4 regions of the Methylobacterium sp. E-046 genome follow, and region 3 is predicted to be linked to each of the others. Evidence: predicted binding sites of a transcription regulator. Region 3 holds the regulator's gene; each other region holds the start of a gene.
What was found. Region 3 encodes LexA, which represses DNA repair genes until DNA is damaged. Its sites were predicted from a motif close to TGTTCNNNNTGTGTTCNG; they were not measured.
Positions count from the first base shown of each region.

Region 1: the regulator LexA is predicted to act here: its motif matches at 2,349-2,366, upstream of parE (DNA topoisomerase IV subunit B).
Region 2: the regulator LexA is predicted to act here: its motif matches at 2,293-2,310, upstream of MKK82_RS09080 (LexA family protein).
Region 4: the regulator LexA is predicted to act here: its motif matches at 2,129-2,146, upstream of MKK82_RS16115 (PA0069 family radical SAM protein).

Region 1 is NZ_JAKSYP010000290.1:59,482-62,896, reverse strand. Features, by position in the region: gene MKK82_RS31945 (ABC transporter permease) at 1-1,895, shown strand, start outside; gene MKK82_RS31940 (hypothetical protein) at 1,914-2,102, opposite strand; gene parE (DNA topoisomerase IV subunit B) at 2,476-3,415, shown strand, end outside.
Region 2 is NZ_JAKSYP010000093.1:60,583-63,997, forward strand. Features, by position in the region: gene MKK82_RS09070 (methyl-accepting chemotaxis protein) at 1-173, opposite strand, end outside; gene MKK82_RS09075 (Y-family DNA polymerase) at 498-1,826, opposite strand; gene MKK82_RS09080 (LexA family protein) at 1,823-2,275, opposite strand; gene MKK82_RS09085 (hypothetical protein) at 2,444-2,698, shown strand; gene MKK82_RS09090 (hypothetical protein) at 2,732-2,974, shown strand.
Region 3 is NZ_JAKSYP010000290.1:251,685-255,099, reverse strand. Features, by position in the region: gene MKK82_RS32805 (NRAMP family divalent metal transporter) at 1-766, opposite strand, end outside; gene MKK82_RS32800 (hypothetical protein) at 847-1,062, shown strand; gene MKK82_RS32795 (hypothetical protein) at 1,069-1,524, opposite strand; gene lexA (transcriptional repressor LexA) at 1,760-2,488, shown strand; gene MKK82_RS32785 (ComEC/Rec2 family competence protein) at 2,482-3,415, opposite strand, start outside.
Region 4 is NZ_JAKSYP010000172.1:73,237-76,651, forward strand. Features, by position in the region: gene MKK82_RS16105 (amino acid permease) at 1-1,352, opposite strand, end outside; gene MKK82_RS16110 (hypothetical protein) at 1,488-2,006, opposite strand; gene MKK82_RS16115 (PA0069 family radical SAM protein) at 2,171-3,286, shown strand; gene MKK82_RS16120 (ribonuclease HII) at 3,329-3,415, opposite strand, start outside.

The sequences.
Region 1 (3,415 bases), 190 kb from region 3:
CCCAGGACGCCGCCGGGGCGGCGGGCCTCGAGGCCACCCAGGCCCGCATCCGCGCGTCGACCCCGGAGGCGGGGTGGGAGATCCGGTCGCGCACCAATGCCGATCCGCGCTTTTCCAAGAGCATCGAGCGCTTCACGCAGTTCCTGACGCTGGTGGGCCTGACTGCCCTGATCGTCGGCGGCGTCGGCGTCGGCAACGCCGTCCACGCCTTCGTGGAGCGCAAGCGGCCTTCGATCGCGACCCTCAAGAGCGTCGGCGCGCCGGGCTCGCAGGTGGTCGTTCTCTACCTGACGCAGGTGATGCTGATCGCCGGCCTCGGCACCGGGATCGGCCTCGCGATCGGCGCGAGCCTGCCCTTCCTCCTGGACGCCCTGTTCGCGGCCGATCTGCCCCTGCCGCTCAACCCGACGCTCGCCCCCGGGGAACTGGCGCTCGCCGCCGCCTACGGGCTGATCACCGCCTTCGCGTTCGCGATCACGCCGCTCGGCCGGGCCCACGACGTGCCGGTCTCCGGCCTGTTCCGCGACACGGTCGACCCGTCCCGGGTGCGCCCGCGCTGGCGCTACCGGATCTGGCTCACCGCGAGTCTCGCCGCCCTTGTCGGCCTGTCGGTGGCCACCGCCTTCGACCGGCGTGTGGCGCTGATCTTCATCGCGGCCGCCGCCATCGCGTTCGGCCTGCTGCACGGGGTGGCGCTCGGCCTGATGGCCCTCGCCCGCCGCCTGCCGCATCCGCGCTGGCCGGCGCCCCGGATGGCGCTCGCCAACCTCCACCGGCCCGGCGCCCTGACGCCCGCCATCGTCCTGTCGCTGGGGCTCGGCGTGACGCTCCTCGTGACGCTCAGCCTGATCGACGCCAATGTCCGCCGCACGATCAGCGCGACCCTGCCGGCCCGGGCGCCGAACCTGTTCTTCCTCGACGTTCCGTCCCGGGATGCGGATGCGTTCCGCGCGTTCCTGGCGCGCTCCGCGCCGAACGCGAAGATCGAGGACGTGCCGATGATGCGCGGGCGGATCGTCGCCCTGAACGGCGTGCCGGCCAACAAGATCCGGCCCCCGGAGGACGCCGCCTGGGTGCTCGACGGCGACCGGGGCATCACCTACGCCGACACCGTTCCGGAGGGTTCGAGCCTCACCGACGGCGCGTGGTGGAGCGCCGAGCAGGGCGCCAAGCCCCTGGTCTCCTTCGAGGCCGACCTCGCCCGCCAGCTCGGCCTCAAGCTCGGCGACACCATCACGGTCAACGTGCTCGGGCGCGACCTCACCGCGACGATCTTCAACCTGCGCCGGGTGGAGTGGCGCAACCTCGGCATCAACTTCGTGATGGTGTTCTCGCCCGGCACCTTCCGGGGGGCGCCGCATTCCGACCTCGCCACGCTGACGCTCCCCGGCGGCACCGACGCGCCGACCGAGAACCACATCCTGCGGGATGTCGCGAAGACCTTCCCGTCGGTCAGCGCCGTGCGGGTCAAGGACGCCCTGGACGCCATCGGCGACCTCGTCGGTCGGCTGGTCTTGGCGATCCGCGGGGCAAGTGCCGTGGCCGTCCTGGCGAGCCTGTTCGTGCTGGCTGGCGCCATCGCGGCCGGTCACCGGGCGCGGCTCTACGACGCCGTGGTGCTCAAGGTGCTGGGGGCGAGCCGCGCGCGGCTTCTGACCGCCTACGGACTCGAATACGCAGCCCTCGGCCTCGTGACGGCCCTGTTCGGCCTCGCCGCCGGAACCCTCGCCGGCTGGGTGATCGTCGCCAAGGTCATGCACCTCGACTTCCGGCTCGACCTCTCCGGAGCGCTCCTGGCGGCGGGGGCCGCGGTGGCCTTGGCGATCCTCTTGGGCCTCGCCGGCACGTGGCGGATCCTGGGGCAGAAGCCGGCGCCCTACCTGCGACAGATCTGAGGGCCGCGCGCGCCCGGCTCAGACCAGGTAGGTGATCGTCGCCGCGACCACGGTCGCGAAGGTCGCCAGCGCGATCGTCGTGGACATCACCAGAGCGCGGACGGGCGGCACGCCGGTCGCCTCGTCCTCGCATCCGAAGGCGGCACCGGCCGCGTGCTCGAAGCGGATCAGGGTCAGGCGGCGGGCCTCGATCGCGGCGTCACTCATCGACTGCGGCTCCCTGACCACGGTCAAGATTATTCTGGCCTTCAACGTCGATCCCGTGGAACGGTTCCGGGGGAGAACTGCCGAGGCCGTACGGGCGGGTCACGACGAAGCCTTAACCCCGATTTGTGCAACGTCGTGATGACAGACGGATTCGACGTTCCGGCCGGGCGTGGCGCGGCGGCCCTCGCTCGCGGCGGCGCAGCATGCGATGATGGGTCCGCATCGCCCGGGGGCGAACGGCTTTGATGTTTCTGTTTTGTTCCGCTATCATGCGGGGATGAAGGCGCATGCTCCACAATCCCGGACTCATTCTCCCCAGAACCGTGTGCGCGAGCCGGAGCCGGCCGATGCGCCGCGGGCGCGGAGGCCGCGCGTGAGCGATACGGCGCGCGACCTGTTCGGACCGGGCAGCAAGGGAACGGCCGCCCGGCTACCCGAGCCCCGCAGGCGGCTCGCCGCCTCGGCCTCGGTGGCGGCGATCGCGGCGGCCGAGCCGGAAGCCGGCTACACCGCCTCCGACATCGAGGTGCTGGAGGGACTGGAGCCCGTCCGGCGCCGGCCCGGCATGTATATCGGCGGCACCGACGAGCGGGCGCTGCATCACCTCTTCGCCGAGGTGATCGACAATTCCATGGACGAGGCGGTGGCCGGCCATGCCAGCTTCATCGAGGTGGAGCTGGAGGAGACCGGCGCCCTCGTGGTCACCGACAACGGCCGCGGCATCCCGGTCGACCCGCACCCGAAATTCCCCGGCAAGTCGGCGCTGGAGGTCATCATGACCACGCTGCACGCCGGCGGTAAGTTCGACTCGAAGGTCTACGAGACCTCGGGCGGCCTGCACGGCGTCGGCATCTCGGTGGTGAACGCGCTCTCCGACGTGCTGGAGGTCGAGGTCGCGCGCAACCAGACCCTCTATCGTCAGACCTTCTCGCGGGGCCACGCGCAGGGCGCGCTGGAGCTGATCGGCCGGGTGCAGAACCGCCGCGGCACCAGGGTCCGCTTCCACCCGGATTCCCAGATCTTCGGCTCGCTGAAGTTCGACCCGCGCCGCCTGTTCAAGATGGCGCGGTCGAAGGCCTACCTGTTCGGCGGCGTCGAGATCCGCTGGCGCTGCGCCCCCGCGCTCCTCGAAGGGCTGGAGGATGTCCCAGCCGAGGCCGTGCATCGCTTCCCCGACGGCCTGCGCGACTACCTCGCCCGGGACATCGACGGCAAGGAACTGGTCACCGAGGCGATGTTCTCCGGCAAGATCACCAAGCCGGGCTCCCACGGGTCGCTGGAATGGTCGGTGGCCTGGATGGTCACCGAGGACG
Region 2 (3,415 bases), on a different contig from region 3:
CGCCGAGCGGACGCGACTCCCTTGGCTTCACGATTGATGAACGTGGAATAGGCGTGATCGATCTGTGTCATGCGCGATTGCGCGAACCAGACGCAGCCGCCGACGATCAGGCCGATGACGGCGACCACCGCAGTGAGCTTGGGCAGGATCTTTATATTCGAGAGCGCGGGCATGAGAGCATCCAATGACGTGGCGCTCATTACAGACCCAACTCATGATTATTTCAAAAACTTTCGGCTCGCGAACCGTACGGGCGTGACCAAGAATCTTCCTTTTTCCCGGATCTTCGGCGATGACGTGGCGCGCTCCGAGGACCATCAGGGACGGATGGAACGAATCCTCTCTTCGCGCCGAGCAGTCTTGGGAGGCCGGCCTCATCGAGACGCGGTCCGCTGAGTTTACCGGCCTGACGGATGCCTGCTGGTTCGACGTCTCGCTTGGAAGGGGTCTGGTGAACACCATCCCGCGCGGTCCTCAGCAAGCCTGCCCGCGCGCAGTCACGCGAGCGCCACCGGCAACTCGCTGATCTGCGTCGTGTAGCGCGGCGTGCGCATCTCGAACTTGGTGTTCCAGTCGCGGCGGTTTACCAGCCCGGCCCGCGCCGGCACGACCGCGCCCCGGCCCCAGCGCAGGTTGCACGCGTCCATCGCCGCCATCAGCGGCTCGGACCGCTCCCGGTCCAGCGCGCCGATCAGCGCCCGCGGGCTGTGCGACAGCGGCACGAGATCATTCGTGATGAGGCCGGCCTTCGAGTAGCGCCAGGGCCGCTCACCGGGCTCGCGCCACGTCTTCGCGACGCCGAGCCGGGCCGCCCTGATCAGCGCCAGCGAGTCGGACGTGTGCTCGGGCAAGCCGACCGTGGTCGAGGCTGAGCGCATCGGCGCGCCGTGGTCGTGCTCGCTGGTGTGATAGAAGACGGATACGTGGTTCGTGCCGAGGCCTTCGCGTCGGAGTTTCTCGCCGAGCCGCGTCGCGTGCGCCGCTACCGCCTCCTCGAGCACCGTCCGCTCGGTGATGCGGCTTGAGAACGAGCGGGTCACGGCGCATCCCTTGCGCCGAGCCGGCACCATCTCCAGCGGCAGGCAGGCGAGCCCGCGCAGTTCGTGGATGATGCGCTCGCCCACCACCGTCAGCCCCTTGCGCACCGGACGTGGGTCGAGGTCGCGCAGGTCCGCCACGCTCTCGACGCCCATCGCCTCCAGCTTGGCGAGGGATGCACGGCCGATGCCCCAGACCTCCGCGACCGCGACCCGGCACAACCAGTGTGCGTAGGCCACGGGATCGGTCAGGTCGCACACGCCGCCGAGCGCCGGCACCGTTTTGGCGACGTGGTTGGCGAGCTTCGCCAGCGTCTTCGTCGGGCCGATGCCGACGCAGGTCGGGATCCCGGTCCAGGCCCGCACCGTCGCGCGCAGATCCCGTGCGAGTTCGACCCGCAGGCCCGGCGCCACATCCGACAAGTTCAGGAAGCTCTCGTCGATGGAGTAGATCTCCACCTGCGGGCTGAACTGCCGATAGACCGCGTTCGTGCGCCCGCTCATGTCGCCGTAGAGCGTGTAGTTCGACGAGAACACGCGCACGCCCCGGACCCGGCATAGATCCCGGATCTTGAAATACGGGTCGCCCATCTTGATGCCGAGCGCCTTGGCCTCGGCCGTGCGGGCGATGGCGCAGCCGTCATTGTTCGAGAGCACGATCACCGGGACCGCGGCCAGCCGGGGATCGAACACGCGCTCGCACGAGCAGTAGAAGCTGTTGCCGTCGATCAGCGCGACGGCGCGGCCGCCGCCGATGCGGTCGCGCAGGCGGGCTTCGGGCGCACTCACGAGAGCTGCCCGCGCGCGACGTGCCAGCGGATCGAGAACCGGACCACGCCCCAGATGGCGCCCTCGCCGAACTCGTCGACCGCGAAGGCCGGCAGGTCCGGATTGCAGAAGGCCAACCGCGCGCCGTTGCCGTCGAGGACGAGACGCTTGCAGCTCATCTGCCCATCGATCGCCGCCACGACGATGCTGCCGTGGCCGGCCTTGAGGCTGCGGTCGACGCAGGCGAGGTCGCGGTCGTAGATGCCGGCACCCTCCATGGACGAGCCGGCGATGCGCCACAGGAAGGTGGCGGGCGGGTTCGGCACCAGCCAACGCGGCAGTTCCAGCGCGCTCTCCAGGAAATCGTCGGCGGGCGAGGGAAAGCCGGCGCACAGCGCCTGGCCGATCAGGGGCACGCGGACGGCGTCGGGGCTCTGGATCAGCAGTTCGTCGATCCGGTTGATGTGCACTCAGCGCTCCGCCATGCTAGAACGAACACAGAACAAACCCGATGCGCAGGCACGGTTCAACCGGCGGGTCCGCCCTTTGCGAAAGCTCCGGGGGACGGGTGTGGATAGGGTTCGGAAACGCGGGCGGTGGCGGCACCTTACGCCTTCCCTTGGAGAGGTCGGACGAAGATGGCGATGAAGACGGCATTCGTGGTGCAGCCGTTCGAGATCCACCGGAAGCGGCTTCGACCGGCCCGGCAGGAGCCCACGCAGACCGAGAGCGGCGCGATCAAGAAGGCTGAGAACCTGGCCAAGCGGATGCCGGGCGCGGCCGCGATCAGGGTCGTGGCGGACGATGAGACCGGCGAACTCGAAGCCGCGACCATCCTCGGCCAATGGGGCGAGGTGCCGGACGATTTCGCGGAAAGCCTGCAGGGCGCCTGAGCCGGGGATCACCAGCGATACGGGAGCGACGAGATGTCTGCCGTTCGGCGGGTCGGGAACTTCCTCCAGGTGCAGGACGGCGACGGCTGTCGGCACCTCCTGCGCGTGACCAGCGTCCAAGCGCTCAGCGACACGGACCTGATGCGCAATGAGACCTTCATCACAGCAGCGGGGCGCACCATCAGGGTGACGCAACCGCTCGACGAGATCGTGGAGCTCGTGGCGCCAGGAGAGCGAGCGGCGGGCGATAAGACCGAGGAGGCGTGGCCGTTCTAGGGATCAAAACTTGACGCTCGGCAGCCATCGTTGAACGTCCGAGCAGGGTGAGTTTTCGCGTCCCTGCAGACGAACGACGATTTTCTGAGCTGATGTCGGACTATCGATTATTGAAATATGCTGACTATTCAAGCTTAACGCCAAAACAAATTCCGCATTCAGTATGAAATTATATTATTTGAAAGTGAATATCTTCAATTCTTTAAAAATCCAAGCTTACCCTCATCAGGGCTATGACTGCATATTGCAAAATATAACACATCTGTAGCTGAAAGACCATGACAGCGAATACAGAAAATGATCAAACGACCATCAATCTGATCAACGATAGTAAAAAACTTCAATAGACGTTTGTATTATCCTGAAATTGCGTACCAAATAGGCAGTATCTTCCAGTCTTATTGCGCCCTGTAGCGGCCACGAAACAACGAACGTGGAAAA
Region 3 (3,415 bases):
TGCCCCGCCCGGCCTTGCCGATCGTGGCCGCGGCCGCGATCAGGATCGCCCCCATCACGCCTTGCGAGATCACCGCGCCCGCGAGGGTGTCGAGCCGCAGGCGCCTGGCGTGCGCCCATCCGAGGCCTTTGTCGACGATCGCCGATTGCTGGTAGAAGATCATCCACGGCATGATCACCGCGCCGATATTGGCGGCGATCAGCACCCGGTACCGCCCGTCGCCCAGCGGCATGTGCCCGAAGGAGGCGACGATCTCCCCCGCGTCCGGCCGTGCCGCGACGGCGAGGCCGATGAAGACCAGTTCGAACAGGCCCACCGCGATCGCCACCGCCTCGACGCGCCGGTAGCTCCCGGTGAACACCAGACCGAGCAGCAGAGCGGCCGGCAGCCCCAGGCTGACGAGGCGCGGCACGCCGAACAGGTCGCCGATCCCGGCGATGCCGGAGAATTCCGTGACGATGGCGCCGACCCCGGCGACCACGAGGCCGCCGTAGGAGATCCAGGCCCAGGCCGGACCGTAATGCGCCCGGATCAGCTCTCCGTGGCCGCGGCCGGTAGCGGTCCCCAGCCGGACCGTCAGTTCCTGGACGACGTAGAGGATCGGCACCAGCAGGATCTGGAGGAGCAACAGCGAGTAGCCCCAGCGCGCGCCGCTCTGGGCCGCGGTGATCAGGCTCCCGACATCCGTATCGGCGAGCATCACCACCAGTCCAGGGCCGGCGGCCTTGAGGAACGCGGACAGGCGAGGCAGGGAAGCGCTGGGCACGGCTCGGGAACAGTCCCGGGTGCGGGCAGTTCCGGCGCGCGGCTGCGGCGTTTTCCCGGAACGTGCGGGAGGAGAGGGCCATGGCGGAGAGCGCGGATCGGGGCGGTGGCTGGAGTCTGCAGGCGAGCGCCGTGCCCGACGGGGTGCGCCTGGAACTCGCGCTGTCCGATCTCGGGGGCGGCCCCGTCACCGCCGCGATCATCCTGGACCGGGCCGAGGCCCGCGCCTTCGCCCGGGCCCTGCTGGCGGCGGCTGGCGACGCGGCCGAGCGCACCTTTCCGAAACCGGGGACCTGAGCCGGATCAGCGCTGGATCAGGCCCGGATTGCGGCCCGGCAACCGCGGGACCACCGTGCCGCGCTTCTCGACCGGCCCGTCGCACGCGTAGGCGAATTCGGACTTCAGCGCGTCGAACACGGTCTCGCCGGTGATCCGGCACTCCTCCCGCACGGTCTCGTCGAGATAGGCGCGGGCGGCGGTGCGGAAGCGCGTCACCCGGGTCGCTCCCGGCTCGGGGTCGATCCGCGCCTCACTCAGGTTGCAGCCGGCATACTCGCGCAGGGTGTTCGAGACGATCAGCATCCGGCGCAGTTGCCGGTTGTCGTAGACCTCGTAGGGTTCCTTGCAGCCGATCGTCACCACCTGAGGGGTCAGCGCGACGTAGTTCCGCGAGATGTAGGAGAACCCGGTGGTGCACCCTGCGAGCGCAAGACCTAGGGCGATCAGGCCGAGGGGCAGCAGAGCTGCGGGTCGTCGCATCCTCGTCATCCCAGCCTGATCCCGGCCGCGCCCCGGCTTCTTCCCCTCCGGCGGGCGGCGGTGTGCATTGAAACGGCTCCGCTTGCGCCGTCAATGCGTTTCTGGCCCGGATGCGCCCGCGGCGACGCGAGCGTGGCCATAACTCTCTTGCGGAACACTTGCGGAACGTTTAACGTGTTCGTGATTTGTTTCCGAGACCGCCACGAGGCGGTCCACAAGCCGCGAGGCCCCATCAATGCTCACGCGCAAGCAGCTGGACCTCCTGCGCTTCATCCAGAACCGCATGCAGGAATGCGGCGTCCCGCCGTCCTTCGACGAGATGAAGTACGCCCTCGACCTGAAGTCGAAGTCGGGCATCCACCGGCTGATCACCGCCTTGGAGGAGCGTGGCTTCCTCCGGCGCCTCCCGAATCGGGCGCGGGCCATCGAGGTGATCCGCATTCCCGAGAGCCTGACCCAGGCGGCTCCGGTCCAGCCCCCCGCCGCCGAGCCGCGCCGCTTCACCCCGAGCGTGGTGGAAGGCGGCAAGTCCAAGCAGGCGCCGCTCCCCGCCAATGCCCGGATGATCGACGAATCCGGCCGGGCCATCTCGATCCCCGTCATGGGCCGGATCGCGGCCGGTACGCCGGTCTCGGCGATCCAGAACCAGAGCCACGCCATCACCCTGTCGCCGGACTTCCTGGCCGGCGGCGAACACTATGCCCTGGAGGTGCGCGGCGACTCGATGGTCGAGGCCGGCATCCTCGACGGCGATCTGGTGGTGATCCGCAAGCAGGACACCGCCAATACCGGCGACATCATCGTGGCCCTGATCGACGACGAGGAGGCGACCCTCAAGCGCCTGCGCCGCCGCGGCTCCTCCATCGCGCTCGAGGCTGCCAATCCGGCCTACGAGACCCGAGTCCTCGGGCCGGATCGGGTCCAGATCCAGGGCCGTCTCGTGAGTCTCGTCCGCCGCTACTGAAGCGGCGCGGCCGGCGCGTCGCCGGGCCCGCTTCCGGCGCCCGCCCGGTCAGCGTCGGTGGGCGCGACAGAGTCATCCGCGCGGCTGCTGTCCGCCGCGGCGGTCATCGGCCGCTGCGGCGTCGGCCGCGGATCCGGGCGCAGTCGCCACGGCAGGCCCCGGTCGAGGCTGCGGGCATAGCGCGCGGTGAACCCCGCGGCCTCGGCCCTGAGGGCCACGGCGCCGCGTTCTGACAAAATCTTTCGGTCGATGACGAACGGGCCCGTGCAGGTCGGGGGCGCCGTGAGGCCGGTGATCAGCACCGCGGCGCGGGGGCAATCCTCGGCGAAGGCGCGCCGGTCCCGGATCAGCGCGACCGCCCGTCCGTCCGGCAGGCGCGCGGTGCATCCGAGCCGGTCGCAATGCCCGCCGCCGGTCGGGGCGGCCAGCGCGCCGGGGCGCCGCCCATCGCCGTCCGCCTTCAGCCACTGCTCCAACACGAACCCCGAGGGGCTGCCCAGCGCCGCGAGGCGGCCGTCCGGTCCGCGCACCGCAGCGCCGCCGCCCTGCCGGTCGACGTAGAGGTCGTAGCGATCCGGCAGGGCCGCGAGCCAGAGGCCCAGCAGGATGGGCGGCGCGGCGAGCCAGCGCAGGCGCGAGACCGGGAGCGTCGCCAGCAGGAGACCGGCGGTCAGCAGGATCAGCGCCGTTGTCCCGAAGGCAGGCAGCACGAGGGTGGCGCGCTCGAACCCGGCGATCCACTGCGCGATCGCCAGCATGCCGCCCACCGCCTGGCCCATCAGCCACCAGATCGGCCGGTCGAGGGCGAAGGGATAGGCGAGGCACCCGATCACCGCGGATGGCATCACCACCAGGGAGACGAGCGGCAGCGTCAGGGCGTTGCCCACCAGCCCGAACGGCTGGATCGTCTGGAAATGGTAGGTGGCG
Region 4 (3,415 bases), on a different contig from region 3:
AGCCACGTATCGAGGGGCAGGCCGATCATCAGCAGCAGGCAGAGCAGAATGCCGAGAATCGGCACCACCGGCACGGCGGGGACGCGGAACGGGCGCTTCATGTGACGGTCGGTGCGGCGCAGGTAGATCACCGAGCCGCAGACCAGGATGAAGGCGGCCAGGGTCCCGATGCTGACCATCTCGCCCAGGATGTTGATCGGCACCAGGGCCGCCACGAGGGCGACCAGCGCCCCGATGAGCGCTTGGCTGCGGTAGGGCGTCTGGTAGGTCGGGTGGACCTGCGAGAACATCTTCGGCAGCAGGCCGTCACTCGCCATGGTGAAGAAGATCCGGCTCTGTCCGTAGAGCAGCACGAGGATCACCGTCGTCAGGCCGGTGAGCGCGCCGAGCTTGATCGCGATCGAGAACCAGCCGATGCCGATCGCGTCGACGCCCTTGGCGATCGGATCGGGCACGTTCAGGTCCTTGTAGGGGACGAGGCCGGTGAGAACGGCGGCCACCAGCACGTACAGGATCGTGCAGACGGCGAGCGAGCCCAGGATGCCGATCGGCATGTCCTTCTGGGGGCGGCGCGCTTCCTGGGCCGCGGTCGAGACCGCGTCGAAGCCGATGAAGGCGAAGAACACCACGCCGGCGCCGCGCAGGATGCCGCTGTAGCCGAATTCTCCGAACGTTCCGTGGTTGTCGGGGATCAGCGGGTGCCAGTTCGCCGAGTCGACATGGCCCCAGCCCAGCGCGATGAAGGCCACCACCACGGTGAGCTTCACCGCCACCATGATGTTGTTGAAGCGCGCCGATTCCTTGGTGCCGCGCATCAGCAGCATCGTGATCAGGGCCACGATCAGCACCGCCGGCAGGTTGAACAGGGCGGTGCCCCCACCGTCGATCGGCGTGCCGGGCGCGTGGGCGAACTGAGCCGGGATCACGATCCCGACGTCCTTCAGGATGCTGGTGACGTAGCCGGACCAGCCCACCGCCACCGTGGCCGCGCCCATGGCGTATTCGAGGATCAGGTCCCAGCCGATCAGCCACGCGAAGAACTCACCGAGGGTCGCGTAGGTGTAGGTGTAGCTCGATCCCGCCACCGGGATCAGCGCCGCCATCTCGGAGTAGCACAGGCCCACGAAGGCGCAGGCGATGCCGCCGAGCACGAAGGACAGCATGATCCCCGGCCCGGCATATTGCGCCGCCGCCGTGCCGGTGAGGACGAAGATGCCGGCGCCGATGATCGCGCCGACCCCCATGGCGGTGATCGAGAGGGCGCCCAACGTTTTCGAGAGCTGCTGCTCGCCCTCGCCGCTCTCAAGGATGTCGTCGACCGACTTCCGACCCATCAGGCCTGACGAATCCATTGGGCAATCCTTCCAGGCTGGGATCAGGTCAGCGTCCGCTCGCAGGCGAGAAGACGGCAAATCTTCCTCCCTGAACGGGGTGTTGTAGAGGAGGAATGTCCGACAACAACGAGCGACACGGATAGATTCTGCCGATCAGGCCCGGTCGATCCGCGCGATCAGCGGCCTGATCCTGAGGCGAGGCGCGAAGGCGTTCCCGGCCCGCAGCGCCGCCCGCCGCACGACGTCTCCAGCCCGGGCCTGCCGGGCACCGGCCAGGACCTCGATCCCACCGACGAGGCGGCGGCGCCAGCCGGCGGCCGGTCGGTGCAGGCGTCCGAGGCCGATCTCCGGGCGGGCGGTCCCGACGAAGCGGTCGAGGGTGCGGATCCAGCCCTCGCCGAGGACGTCGCCAGCTTCCAGGCAGAGGACCCAGTCCCGGCGGGCCGCGGCCGCACCCGCCGCGTAGGGATTGCCGTCCCGATGAAGGACGAGGGTGGCGCCGGTGGCCTCCGCCACGGCCGTGACCGCCTCGCTCTCCCGGCCCGTCACGATCACGGCGTCGCCGATCAGGCCGCCGGCCACGCCGGAGACGAGCACGCTGAGCGTGTCGGCCAGACGATCGATCGCGTCCGGATCGGCCGGGTCGGCCAGATAGGTCACCGCGGAGAGCATGAGCGCGCATAGACGATTTTGCGCGGCCGTAAACCGTTGATCCGTCTCCGGAAGGCGCTGGTGTGACCGAGGAGCGCGCTCAGACGTGGATTGCCTCAAAAAAGAGCGTCGCATGCGCTCTGCGTTCGCTCTATGTTCCCGTCGGGGGACAGGAGCGACTCGTCATGGTGCGGCCAGGGGACGGATCGAGACCCGACGCCTCGGCGCGGCTCGGCACCAGTACACCACCGGCGGGCGCGCGGCGCGGACGCGGGGCGACCGCCAACCCGGCCGGCCGCTTCGAGGCGGCCGAGCGGGAGGCGTTCCACGATTCCACCTGGGAATCCGATGAACCGCTCGCCTTGCGCACGCAGGTCACCCCGGAACGATCCGCCCGGATCATCGCCCGCAACACCTCGCCGGACATCCCGTTCGACCGCTCGATCAACCCCTATCGCGGCTGCGAGCACGGCTGCATCTACTGCTATGCCCGCCCGACCCATGCGTGGCTCGGCCTGTCGCCGGGGCTCGATTTCGAGTCGCGGATCGTCGCCAAGCCCGACGCGCCCCGGCTCCTCGCCCGCGAACTCGCGGCGCCGAGCTATCGTGCGGAGACGATCGCCCTCGGCACCGCCACCGACCCCTATCAGCCGGCCGAGCGCGAGCATCGCATCACCCGCGGCGTGCTCGAGGTGCTGCGGGAGGCGCGCCATCCCGTCGGGATCACCACCAAGTCCGACCTCGTGCTGCGCGACCTCGACATCCTCGCCGAGATGGCCGCGCGGAACCTCGTGCTCGTCGCGCTCTCGCTTCCGACCCTGGATCCGGACCTTGCCCGGCGACTCGATCCCCGCGCGCCGCGGCCGGAGAAGCGGCTCGCCGCGATGCGTCGCCTCAGCGAGGCGGGCGTGCCCGTGATGGTCAACATCTCGCCGATCATCCCGGGTCTGACCGACCACGAGATCGAGACGATCCTGAGCCGCGCCCGGGAGAGCGGCGCGGGCCGGATCGGTCACGCGCTGCTGCGGCTGCCGGGCGAGGTCGCCGACCTCATGGCCGACTGGTTCTCCGAGCATTATCCCGAGCGGAAGGACCGTGCCTTCGGGCTCCTGACGCAGGCGCGCGGCGGCCGCGAGAACGATCCCCGCTTCGGTCACCGCTTCCGCGGGGAGGGCCCCTACGCGGCGATGATCGGCCAGCGGGTCAGGCTCGCCGGCACCCGCCTCGGCTTCGCCTTCGGGCGGATGGAGCTGGACCGGACTGCGTTCCGCAGGCCGGGGGCGCAGCTGACGCTGCTCTGATCCGCCGGCTCCAGGTCCCCCGCGAGTCGTTCGGGGCGGGCTCTAAGGCCCGAACCCCCGGGTGAAGCTGAGCCGGTGATGCGGGCTGCGGCCCAGCTTCATCAGGCCGGCCCGGTGAACCGCCGTCCC